DNA from 3 places in the Ectopseudomonas khazarica genome. Region 3 is predicted to be linked to each of the others. Evidence: predicted binding sites of a transcription regulator. Region 3 holds the regulator's gene; each other region holds the start of a gene.

Region 1 (4,174 bases), 200 kb from region 3:
GATCTGTTCGCTGCTGCTGGCCAGGCCTTCGACCTCCTGCATGGCGACGTTCATTTCATTGGCCAGCAGCTCGATGCTGTTGGTGGTCTGGCCGATGACCTGCAGGCCTTCCTGGCTCGCCTGGTCGGCATTGCGCGCGGCTTCGGCGGCCTGCGCGGCATTGTGGGCAACGTCCTGCGCGGTGGCGCTCATTTCCTGGAAGGCGGTGGCCACCTGGTCGACTTCACGGTACTGCTGCTGCATGCCGGCGCTGGTCTGGCTGGCGATGGCGGCAGACTGGTCCGCCGTGCCGCGGGCATCGATCACGCTGTTCTTCACGTCGGCGATGATGGGCTGCAGCTTGTCGAGAAAACGGTTGAACCAGCCGGCCAGCTCACCCAGCTCGTCCTGCCTGGCGTATTCCAGGCGGCGGGTCAGGTCACCTTCGCCGCTGGCGATGTCCTTGAGCATGGCCGCGACGCCGAGGATCGGGCGGGTCACCCCGCGTGCGGTCAGCCACATCAGCAGCAGGCCGGCGACGACCGCGACCAGGCCGATCAGCAGTGCTGCCAGGCTGTCGCGGGCACGGTTGGCATCGAGTTCGGCGCCGAGCGTGATGGCACGCTCCAGCAGCACCGCCTGGGGTACTTCCAGCAGGACGGTCCAGGGCTTGGCCTCGGGAATCGGCTTGAACGGGCTGAGCTCGCGGAGCATCTCGCCATGCTTCAGTTCCGCATCCTTGCCGTCCTGGATCAGGCCGCGCAACTCGCTGGCATGATCCGGGAATGCGCGCTCGACGGCTTGGCTCAGCAGGCTGCCATCGCGACTGTGGCCCGCGAGCAGGGCGCCGGGGCTGAAGATGCTGACGTGGCCCTGTCCGCCATACAGTTCGGCGTTGGCCTCCTGGCTGATCTGCTGCAGGCTGGCGAGGCTGATGTCGAGGCCCATGACCCCGATGATCTTGCCGTTCAGCTCCAGGGGGAAGGCGATGCTGGTCATCAGCGTCTTCTGGCCGCCGACGTCGTCGTAGTAGGGTTCCAGGACGCAGGCCTGGCGGGTGTCGCGGGGGCAGGTGTACCAGGCGTTGTAGGCCACGCCGTTGTCGCCGGGGGTGGTGTCGCCGAGCAGCTCTTCGGTCATCGCCTCGGACTCCAGTTCACCGACCGTGGCTTGCGACCAGTACAGCGCGAAGCGACCGACCTCGTTGCTGCCGAGTTCGGCCTGGTCGGCGAACAGCTCATCCTTGCCATCCAGCGCGTTGGGTTCGAACACCAGGTACAGCCCGAGCAGGCCCGGGTTGGCTTCGAGGCTGGTGCGCACCTGACGTGTGAGGTCTTCGCGCAGGTCGAACGCATCGAGGAAGCGCTTTTCGGCCTGTTCGCGCAGGAACAGGATCTGCCTGGAGAAACCCTTGCCGTACTGATAGGCGTCCATGAAATAGCGCTGGATGCGGATCGCCTGCAGCTCTCCACGGGCCTTCAGGCGCAGCTTGGCGCTTTCTTCCAGCATCCCGGAGCTGGCTTCGCGTACCAGGTTGGCGCTGCGGCTGGACTGGAACTGCGAAGCACCCACCAGCAAGGTGACGATGGCGAGCAGGCACAGGCCGGCGAGCAGGGTGATCTTCCACTGGATCGAAAGACGACTGAACAGCATGGTGCGTTCCTTTCTACATGGACTAATGCGGTTATCGGTGCCCAAGCAGTTTTCTTGACTACTATTTCACCTGGCCGAAATTATGCACGCATTGCTTGAAATTATGAACGACAACCCATTTTGACAGGATAGTCCGCATACGGCAGAGTACGCGGCTTTTTGCGCCGGCCAGGGCCGGCATACCTGCAGGTATACGTTTTATGAACGCTGTAATCGCCGCTGTCGGCATCATGCTGGTCCTCAGTCTCTGCCGCGTCCATGTGGTCGTGGCGCTGATCGTCGGGGCACTGGCCGGGGGACTTCTGGGTGGCCTGGGAATCGAAGGCACGCTGAATGCCTTCAACCAGGGGCTGGGCGGTGGCGCGACCGTCGCCTTGTCCTATGCCTTGCTCGGCGCCTTTGCCGTGGCGATCGCCAAGTCCGGCCTCGCGCATGCCCTCGCGGATCGGGCCCTGGCGCTGGTCGGCAAGCAGCAGGAGGGCAGTGGCGGTGCGCTCAAGTGGGTGCTGATCGGGCTGCTGCTGGCCGTGGCGATCTCGTCGCAGAACCTGCTGCCGATCCATATCGCGTTCATTCCGCTGCTGGTGCCGCCGCTGCTCTATGTGCTGAGCAAGCTGCAACTCGATCGCCGTCTGATCGCCTGCGTGCTGACCTTCGGCCTGATCACCCCGTACATGTTCCTGCCGGTCGGCTTTGGCGGCATCTTCCTCAATGAGATCCTGCTGGCCAACGTCGCCAAGTCCGGCGTCGACGTCAGTGGCATCAACATCAGTCATGCCATGGCCATACCGGCGCTGGGCATGCTCTTCGGCCTGCTCGTGGCCGTACTGTTCAGCTATCGCGGCAAGCGCGTCTATGACCTGGAGCGGGTCGCGCAGACCGAGCGCGTCGACGTGCAATACAACCCGCTGAGCCTGCTGGTCGCGGGGCTGGCCATCGCGGCGGCGTTCGTCGTGCAGCTGTGGCTGGACTCGATGATCATCGGCGCGCTGGCCGGCTTCGTGATCTTCTCCGTGTCCGGCGTGGTGCGCTGGAAAGAGGCGGATGGGCTGTTCACCGAGGGCATGAAGATGATGGCCATGATCGGCTTCATCATGATTGCCGCAGCAGGGTTCGCCGAAGTGATGAAGACCACGGGCGAGGTCAGGACGCTGGTGGACGGGGCGGCGACGCTGATCGGCCACAACAAGGCGGTCGGCGCGCTGCTGATGCTGCTGGTGGGGTTGCTGGTGACCATGGGCATCGGCTCCTCGTTCTCGACCATCCCGATCATCGCCGCGATCTTCGTGCCGCTGGGCGTGCAGCTGGGGTTCAGCCCGCTGGCCATCGTCAGCATCGTCGGCACGGCGGGGGCGCTGGGGGATGCGGGCTCCCCGGCATCGGACTCGACCCTGGGGCCGACCTCGGGGCTGAACGCCGATGGCCAGCACAATCACATCTGGGACAGCGTGGTGCCCACCTTCCTGCACTACAACCTGCCGTTGCTGGTGTTCGGCTGGGCCGCCGCTATGCTGCTGTAAGGGTCTGCACCTGCGCCGGATTAAGTTCTGCGCGCATCCTGTCGCTTAACTCCTGGGCGGGGCTGCCGATATACCCTTGCCCCCGTCTTGGTGTGCCTTCCCTCAAGGACAATAACAATGCGCCTGACATTGAAAACCAAAGTGATACTGCTTGCGCTGGTTCCGGTCATCCTCTTCGCCCTGGTGCTGAGCGGCACTGCGGCCAAGGTGCTGCAGAGCATGGCGGAGAAAGAGATTGCCCAGACGCGTGAGCGCCTGGTGCAGGAGAAGCGCAGCGAACTCGAACACTACATCCAGATCGCCCTCGGCGCTGTCAAGGGGCTCTACGACGGCGCTGCGCAGGGTGACATGGCCAGCCGCGAGCAGGCCATCGCCGTGCTCTCCAAGATCAAGTACGGCGCCGACGGCTACTTCTTCGGCCACGACTCCAACGTCGTGCGCCTGTTCCGCGGCGACAGCCCGGTGGACGTCGGCAAGAGCCTGGCCGACCGGCGCGACCCGAACGGTGTCTACATCAACCGTGAGCTGGTCAACGTCGCCAAGAACAACAGCTACTTCGTCAATTACTCCTCGCCGCTGCCGGGCAACGAGTCGGTGCTGGTGCCCAAGCTCGCTTACAGCTACTACCTGCCGAAGTGGGACATGGCCCTGGGTACCGCACTCAACCTGGATGGCATCGAGGCGCAGGTTGCCCAAGTGGAAACCGAGATCAAGCGCCGCATCGGCACCATCATCACCAGTATCGTGGTGGTCGCCGCCATCCTGCTGGTGGTCTTCGGGGTGATCGGCGTCTGGCTGGGCAATGCCTTCCTGCGCCCGCTGCAACAGATCAAGGCCAACCTCGATGACATCGCCGCCGGCGAGGGCGACCTGACGCGCCGCCTGCCGATCACCAGCGAAGACGAGCTGGGGCAGCTGGCGGGCTCGTTCAACCGTTTCGTCGAGAAGGTGCATGGCCTGGTCCGACAGATCGTCGAGATGACCGGCCAGCTCACCGAGCTGGTCGGCCAGGTGTCCGAGCA
Region 2 (4,174 bases), 2.5 Mb from region 3:
CCATGACGGCGTGTGGCGCTACCCGGTGACGTCGGACGAGGTCTCACCCTACTACCTGGAGGCCTTGCTGACCTACGAGGACCGCTGGTTTCGTCAGCACCCCGGGGTGAATCCGCTGGCGCTGGCACGGGCGGCCTGGCAGAACCTGACGGGTGGGCGCGTGGTGTCCGGCGGCAGCACGCTGTCGATGCAGGTCGCGCGTCTGCTCGACCCGCACAGCCGCGACCTGCCCGGCAAGTTCAAGCAGCTGTGGCGTACCGCGCAGCTGGAATGGCACCTGTCCAAGGACGAGATCCTTACCCTTTACCTGAACCGGGCGCCGTTCGGCGGCACCTTGCAGGGGGTGGCGGCGGCGAGCTGGAGTTACCTGGGCAAGCCGCCGAGCCAGCTGACCCGCGCCGAGGCGGCCCTGCTCGCAGTACTGCCGCAGGCGCCCAGCCGGTTGCGCCCGGACCGCCATCCGCAGCGCGCCCAGGCCGCACGTGACAAGGTGCTGCGCCGCCTGGGCGAGTTCCAGGTGTGGCCACAGGCGCAGGTGGACGAGGCGCTGGAGGAACCGGTGTTCCTGGCCCCGCGCCGCGAGCCGAGCCTCGCGCCGCTGCTGGCCAGGCGCCTGAATCGCGCCGGCAGCCCGCCGCTGATCCGCACCACGCTCGACGCCGGCCTGCAGCTGCGCCTGGAAGACCTGCTGCTGGGCTGGCGCGCGCGTCTGCCCGAGCGCACCTCGGCGGCGATCCTGGTGGTCGAGCATCCGAGCATGGCCGTGCGTGCCTACCTGGGTTCGGTGGACATCGGCGATACCGCGCGCTTCGGTCATGTCGACATGGTTCGAGCGCTGCGTTCGCCCGGCTCGACGCTGAAACCCTTCCTCTACGGCATGGCGCTGGATGCCGGGCTGATCCATTCCGAGTCGCTGTTGCAGGACGTGCCGCGCCATTACGGCGACTACCGTCCCGGCAACTTCGCTGCGGGCTTCATCGGCCCGGTGTCGGCCAGCGAGGCGCTGGCCACATCGCTCAACCTGCCTGCCGTGCAACTGCTCGAAGCCTATGGGCCGAAGCGTTTTGCCGGCGAGCTGCGCGGTGCTGGCGTGCCGATCCGCCTGCCGCCGCTGGCCGAGCCGAACCTGGCGCTGATTCTCGGCGGTGGTGGGGCGCGACTGGAGTCCCTGGTGGCCGGCTACAGCGCCTTCGCCCGCGGCGGCATGGCCGCCAAGCCGCGTTTGCAGCCCGGCGATGTGCTGCGTGAGCGGCGCCTGCTGTCCCCGGGGGCGGCCTGGATCATCCGCCGTATTCTCAGCGGCCAGGCCCGTCCCGACCGCGACCCGCGTGCCTACCTGGCGCAGCGCCCGACGCTGGCCTGGAAGACCGGCACCAGCTACGGTTTTCGCGATGCCTGGGCCATCGGCGTCGGTCCGCGTCACCTGATCGGTGTGTGGATCGGTCGTCCCGACGGTACGCCGGTGCCCGGCCAGTTCGGCCTGGCCTCTGCCGCGCCGCTGCTGCTGCAGGTGCATGATCTGCTGGTCAACCGTGACAGCCAGCGCGGCATCGCCGTGCCGCCCGATCCGCAGCCGGCCGAGGTCGGTGTCGCCGCCGTCTGCTGGCCACTGGGGCAGCCGATGAGCAAGGACGATCCCAACTGCCGGCGCCTGCGTTTCGCCTGGACGCTGGAGGGCACCACGCCACCGACCCTGCTGGCGGCCGATCAGCCGCTGGGCAGCGGCCTGCGCGAGCGCTACTGGGTCAACGCCCAGGGCAAGCGCGTCGGCCCCGGTTGTGCGGGGGCCGAGGCGCGGGAACTGGACCTGTGGCCGGCGCCGCTGGAGCCCTGGTTGCCACGCCGCGAACGGCGCAGTGCGCGGTTGCCGGGCGTGGATGCCGATTGCCCGCCGCCGCCGCGCAACCAGGCGGCGCCGCTGTCCATCGTCGGTGTGCGCGACGGTGACCGCCTGCGCAGGCCGCAGGGCAATCACGAGCCGCTGCGCCTGAGCCTCTCGGCCCTGGGCGGCAGTGGTCGACGCTGGTGGTTCCTCGACGGTCGGCCGCTTGGTGACAGCGCGATGGACGCGACCTTCAGCCAGGTCTTCGACAGCGGTCGGCATCAGCTCAGCGTGCTCGACGACGGTGGCCAGACCGCTCGTCTGGAATTCAGCGTCGCCCCCTGAGTGCGCCCGACGCCGCGCAGGCAGGCGCCGGCCGCTCTGCGCGGGCGCCTGGCCGAGCGCCGCGGACGACGCGAGTAAAGTCCGGGCCGGCGCCGCCGATAGGACATCTGTCGGTCACTGATTTGCAATCTGTGTACAATTTTGTATCCAATTGCTCGGTCGAGCTCCGAACCACCTCCGGGAGAACCCTCCATGCGTCTCTGGCAACGCAGTATCCAGTGGCAGTTGATCCTCAGCATGGGCGCCGCTCTGCTGGCCAGCATCCTGATCGTCGTCGGCATCTACTCGGCGGTGGTCAATCGCCTGACCGAGCGCTACCTGATCGAAGAGGCGCTGCCCGCACGGGTTCTGGCGATACGCAACGACCTGGAGCGGGTGCTGACCGCGCCGATCACCGCCAATGCCTCGATCGCCGAGAACAGCCTGGTGCAGGACTGGCTGGCCGCCGGCGAGGACGCGACCCGGCGCGACGAGTTCGCCCGCTACCTCGAGGGCGTGCGCGCTCAGCAGAACGCCATGACCACTTCCATCGTCGCCCTCGCCAGCGGCAACTACACCACCGGTGAAGGGCTGATGCGCACCCTCGACCGCAGCCAGACGGAGAACCAGTGGTTCTATCGCCTGGTCGACAGCGACCGCGACCGGGCGCTGGAGATCGACATCGACAAGACCACGCGCCTGCCCACGCTGTTCATCAACCAGCGCATCAAGCAGGGCGGCAAGACCCTGGGCGTCTCCGGCCTCGGCTACAGCCTGGCGGACATGTCGAAGATGATCAGCGAGTTCCACTTCGGCGAGCGTGGCCAGGTGTTCCTGGTCGACGGCCAGGGCAACGTCAAGGTGCATCCGCGCTCGGAGCTGAGCGGCAGCGGCAAGCTGAGCGAACTCTTCGGTGCCGATGCCGCTCGCCAGGTCCTGGCCGGCGACAGCCATGCGGTGCGTTTCGAGCGTGATGGCGAGATCTTTCTCGCGGTGGCGCAGAAGTTCGCCAGCATCGACTGGCTGCTGGTCAGCGAGGTGCCGGAGGCGGAGGTCTATGCCGAGGCGCGGCAGGCACTGTGGGTGACCAGCCTGATCGGTGTCGCCGTGGCGCTGCTGTTCCTCGGCCTGGTGGTGCTGCTGGCGCGTGGGCTGGTGCGGCCGATTCGTCAGGTGACTCAGGCGCTGGTGGAAATCGGCGGCGGCGGTGGTGACCTGACCCGTCGTCTCGATGAGTCGAGGGCCGATGAGCTGGGTGATCTGGCGCGCGGCTTCAACCGTTTTCTCGCCAGCCAACGCGACCTGATCGGTGACGTGCTGGCGACCAGCGAGCGCCTGCGCACGGCGGTCGGCCAGGTGACGCGGGTGGTGGAGAACACGGCCGGACGTGCCGGCCAGCAGCAGGAAATGACCGACATGGTGGCCACCGCCGTGCATGAGATGGGCCTCACCGTGCAGGAGATCGCGCGCAACGCCAGCAGCGCTGCGCAGTCCTCGCATGCCGCGCGTGACGAGGCGCAGGGTGCGCGCCAGGTGGTCGGGCAGTCCATCGCCCATATCGAGCGGATGTCGGCGGACATCGGCAGCGCAGCCGAGGCGGTCACCGAACTGGCCGACCAGGTGGCTTCCATCGATCAGGTGCTGGCGGTGATCCGCGGGATTTCCGAGCAGACCAACCTGCTCGCGCTCAACGCCGCCATCGAGGCCGCACGCGCTGGCGAGATGGGCCGTGGCTTCGCGGTAGTCGCCGATGAAGTGCGTACCCTGGCCAGCCGTACCCAGGCCTCGACCGATGAAATCCAGCAGATGATCCAGCGCCTCAAACAGGGCGCCGAGACGGCAGTCAGCTCCATGCATGCAGGACAGGCGGCGACCAGCACCGGTGTCGAGTCCAGCCAGCGCACCGGGCAGTCGCTGGGGGCGATCACCGAGCAGGTCGAGCGCATCAGCGACATGAACACCCAGGTGGCGGCCGCGACCGAGGAGCAGAGCTCGGTGACCGAGGAGATCAACCGCAACGTGCAGGGC
Region 3 (4,174 bases):
CAGCAGCCTTGGCCGCTGCGGCGGGCTTGGCCGCAGGTGCAGCCGGTTTCGCTGCCGGAGCGGGAGCAGCCGGCTCACTCGGTGGTACGAACTTGCCCTTGCCGTGCAACTGATCGAGCAGCGACTCGAACTCGTCGTCGGTGATGTCATCACCGGCAGGCGCCGGCGGTTCGCTGGCAGCGACGGCTGGCGCGGCGGTTTCGGCCGGGCCGGAGAACTGCCCCTTGCCGTGCAGCTGGTCGAGCAGCGCCTCGAATTCATCGTCGGTGATGTCGTCACTGGCAGGCGCCGCCGCAGGTGCGGCAGCACCGGCGGTGCTGGCAGGCGTCTCGACCGGGCCACTGAACTGCCCCTTGCCATGCAACTGGTCGAGCAGCGACTCGAACTCGTCGTCGGTGATGTCGTCACTGGCAGGCGCCGCCGCTTCCACGGCCGGGGCATCGCCCAGGGCGTCGAGCAGCTGTTCGAACTCGCTGTCGGTGATGTCGCCGGACGCCGCAGCAGCCGCAACCGGCTCAGGCTCGGGCTCGGGTTCCGGCGCGGCTGTCACGACCGGCGCAGGCGCCGGCTCGGCACCAGCCGGTTCAGCCAGGCGCGCCAGCGCGGCCAGCAGTTCCGGCGTGGCAGGCGTCGGCTCGCGGCGCTCGCGCACCTCGCCGAACATGCCGTTGACTGCATCAAGAGCCTCGAGCACCACGTCCATCAGCTCCGAGTCGACGCGACGCTCACCCTTGCGCAGGATGTCGAACACGTTCTCGGCTATGTGGCAGCACTCCACCAGCTCGTTGAGCTGGAGGAAGCCCGCTCCGCCCTTGACGGTATGGAAACCGCGAAAGATGGCGTTGAGCAGGTTCATGTCGTCCGGCCGGCTTTCCAGCTCGACCAACTGCTCGGACAACTGTTCGAGAATCTCGCCGGCCTCTACCAGGAAGTCCTGGAGGATCTCTTCATCGGCGCCGAAGCTCATATTGTGTGCTCCTTAGAACCCTAGGCTGGACAGCAGGTCGTCGACATCGTCCTGACTGGAGGCAACGTCATCACGCTTATCGGCATGAATCTGCGGACCTTCACCCCGCGATGGCTCTTTTATTTTTTCCTGTTCGGCACGCAACGCTTCGTGGTCATGCTGAATGCCGGCAAAACGGTCGACCTGGCTGGCCATCAGCATCAGCTTGAGCAGGTTGCCTTCCACCTCGGTCACCAGCTGGGTGACCCGCTTGATCACCTGCCCGGTGAGGTCCTGATAGTCCTGCGCCAGCAGAATGTCGTTGAGGTGATTGGACAGTTTGGCGCCGTCACGCTCGCTGCGCGCGAGGAACAGCTCGACGCGCTTGGCCAGCTCGCGGAACCCTTCGGCGCCCATCTCGCGACGCATGAAACGGCCCCATTCGGCGCTCAGGCTCTGCGCCTCATCGCTCAGGTCATTGACCAGCGGAGCGCTCTGCTCCACCAGGTCCATGGTGCGGTTGGCCGCCCTCTCGGTCTGGGTAACGACGTAGTTCAGGCGTTCGGTCGCATCGGCGATCTGCGACAGCTCCTGCGCATGCGGCATGCGCGGGTCGATCTGAAAGTTGACGATGGCGTTGTGCAACTCACGGGTCAGCTTGCCGACCTCGTGATAGAGCCCGCGATCACGGACCTTGTTGAGTTCGTTGATCAGTTGCACCGCGGCGCCGAAATTGCCTTGTTCGAGGCTATCGACCAGGTCACGGGCGTTGTTTTTCAGGGTCGACTCGAGGTCACCCATCGTGGAGTCATCATGTTCCATAGCACCCTCGCGGCCGACATCAGCCGTTGACTCGCTCGAAGATCTTCTCGATCTTTTCCTTCAGCACCTGGGCGGTGAAGGGTTTGACCACGTAGCCATTCACGCCGGCCTGAGCCGCCTCGATGATCTGGTCGCGCTTGGCTTCGGCGGTCACCATCAGCACCGGCAGGTGCTTGAGACGCTCGTCGGCGCGAACGGCGCGCAGCAAGTCGATACCGGTCATGCCGGGCATGTTCCAGTCGGTCACCAGAAAGTCGAAGCTGCCGCTCTGCAGCATCGGCAGCGCCGACGTGCCGTCATCGGCTTCTGCGGTGTTGGTGAAACCCAAGTCCCGCAAGAGGTTCTTGATGATCCGTCGCATCGTCGAGAAATCGTCAACGATGAGGATTTTCATGTTCTTGTCCAAGTCGACCTCCGTACAGTCCCAAACGTATTGCGCTTGCAACTACGTCCTTTAATCGAGAAACCGCTTCCGCCTGCGAGTACGCCGCTGTTCAGCCTGCGCGCCATTCACTCAGTCGCGAGCGCAGGCGTGCCGCGCACTGACTGTGCAGTTGGCTCACACGTGACTCGCTAACCCCCAGCACTTCACCGATTTCTTTCAAGTTCAGTTCTTCATCGTAATACAGCGCCAGCACGAGACGTTCACGCTCGGGCAAACCGGCGATGGCCTCGGCCAAAGCCGCCTGAAAGCGTTCGTCTTCGAGGTCCCGCGAAGGTTCGAGGTGGGTGTGCCCGGCGTCTTCGTGCAACCCGCCGTGCTCGCCATCCTGCAAGAGGTCGTCGAAGCTGAACAGGCGGCTGCCCAAAGTGTCGCCAAGAATGCCGTAGTAATCCTCCAGACTCAATTGGAGTTCGGCAGCAACCTCGTGATCTTTAGCGTCGCGCCCGGTTCGGGCTTCGACTGCACGAATCGCATCGCTGACCATACGGCTGTTACGGTGCACGGAACGCGGCGCCCAATCGCCCTTGCGTACCTCGTCGAGCATGGCACCGCGAATGCGGATGCCGGCGAAGGTTTCGAAACTGGCACCCTTGCTGGAGTCGTATTTGCGCGAGGCCTCGAGCAGCCCGATCATCCCCGCCTGGATCAGATCATCGACCTGCACGCTGGCTGGCAGGCGTGCCAGCAGGTGGTAGGCGATGCGCTTGACCAGGGAGGCATAGCGCTCGATCAACTGGTGCTGGGAGTCCTGCGCCTGCGCCTTGTTGTACATACGAAGTCCAGAAGCTGCTGTCATACGGCACTGTCAGCCGTCGGTTGCTGCACCAGACGCTCGACGAAGAACTCCAGATGGCCGCGGGGGTTGGCCGGCAACGGCCAGGTGTCGACCTTCTGAGCAATCGCCTTGAACGCCAGGGCGCACTTGGATCGTGGGAACGCCTCATAGACGGCACGCTGCTTCTGCACGGCCTTGCGCACGCACTCGTCGTAGGGCACGGCGCCGACATACTGCAGGGCGACATCAAGAAAACGATCCGTCACCTTGGTCAGCTTAGCAAAGAGATTGCGCCCTTCCTGCGGACTGTGAGCCATGTTGGCCAGGACGCGGAAACGGCTGATGCCATGGTCACGGTTGAGCAGCTTGATCAGGGCGTAGGCATCGGTGATGGAGGTCGGTTCGTCGCACACCACCACGAGGATTTCCTGCGCCGCCCGGACGAAGCTGACCACCGCGTCGCCGATACCGGCGGCGGTGTCGATCACCAGGACATCGAGGTTTTCGCTGATGTCGCTGAATGCCTGGATCAGCCCGGCATGCTGCATCGGCGTGAGGCTGACCATGCTCTGCGTGCCCGACGCGGCCGGCACGATGCGAATGCCGCCCGGCCCCTGCAGCAGCACGTCACGCAGATCGCACTCGCCGGCGATCACATCGGCCAGGGTGCGCTTGGGTGTGAGCCCCAGCAGCACGTCGACGTTGGCCAGCCCCAGGTCGGCGTCCATCAGCATCACCCGCCGACCGAGGTCGGCCAGGGCCATGGACAGATTCACCGACACATTGGTCTTGCCGACGCCACCCTTGCCGCCGGTCACCGCAATCACCTGTACGGGATGCATACCCATGTTCTTTCTACACCTTGTCTAACTTCGACTTGACCATCAGGCCGTTCACTCCCGCGCTCATGCGCGAGAGGGTGCAACATCGTCGCCGTTCAGCCGGCGCGCTGCGCGGGCTGGTGATAGAGCCCGGCGAACAACTGCGCCATGGCGTCCTCACTCGGCTCCTCCGCAGACTGCAGGCCCACTGCGCGGCTGACCAGCTGGTGGCTGCGCGGCACCTGCAGGTCATCCGGAATGCGCGGCCCGTCTGTCACATAGGCTACCGGCAGATGCTGGCCTATAGCCAGACCCAATACCTCGCCCAGGCTCGCAGCCTCGTCCAGCTTGGTCAGTATGCAACC

The links. The regulator FliA, encoded in region 3, starts transcription of late flagellar genes. The targets are predictions, from matches to a motif close to CTAAAGTTTNNNNNNNNNNNGCCGNTAA.
Region 1: the regulator FliA is predicted to act here: its motif matches at 1,664-1,691, upstream of JLK41_RS15130 (methyl-accepting chemotaxis protein).
Region 2: the regulator FliA is predicted to act here: its motif matches at 2,242-2,269, upstream of JLK41_RS03755 (methyl-accepting chemotaxis protein).

The regions. Positions count from the first base shown of each region.
Region 1 covers NZ_CP068551.1:3,166,140-3,170,313, reverse strand. Annotated here, with positions in the region: gene JLK41_RS15130 (methyl-accepting chemotaxis protein) at 1-1,632, opposite strand, end outside; gene JLK41_RS15125 (Na+/H+ antiporter family protein) at 1,833-3,152, shown strand; gene JLK41_RS15120 (methyl-accepting chemotaxis protein) at 3,270-4,174, shown strand, end outside.
Region 2 covers NZ_CP068551.1:829,766-833,939, forward strand. Annotated here, with positions in the region: gene pbpC (peptidoglycan glycosyltransferase PbpC) at 1-2,167, shown strand, start outside; gene JLK41_RS03755 (methyl-accepting chemotaxis protein) at 2,360-4,174, shown strand, end outside.
Region 3 covers NZ_CP068551.1:3,367,946-3,372,119, forward strand. Annotated here, with positions in the region: gene JLK41_RS16050 (chemotaxis protein CheA) at 1-967, opposite strand, end outside; gene JLK41_RS16055 (protein phosphatase CheZ) at 980-1,768, opposite strand; gene JLK41_RS16060 (chemotaxis response regulator CheY) at 1,788-2,162, opposite strand; gene fliA (RNA polymerase sigma factor FliA) at 2,263-3,009, opposite strand; gene fleN (flagellar synthesis regulator FleN) at 3,006-3,836, opposite strand; gene flhF (flagellar biosynthesis GTPase FlhF) at 3,926-4,174, opposite strand, start outside.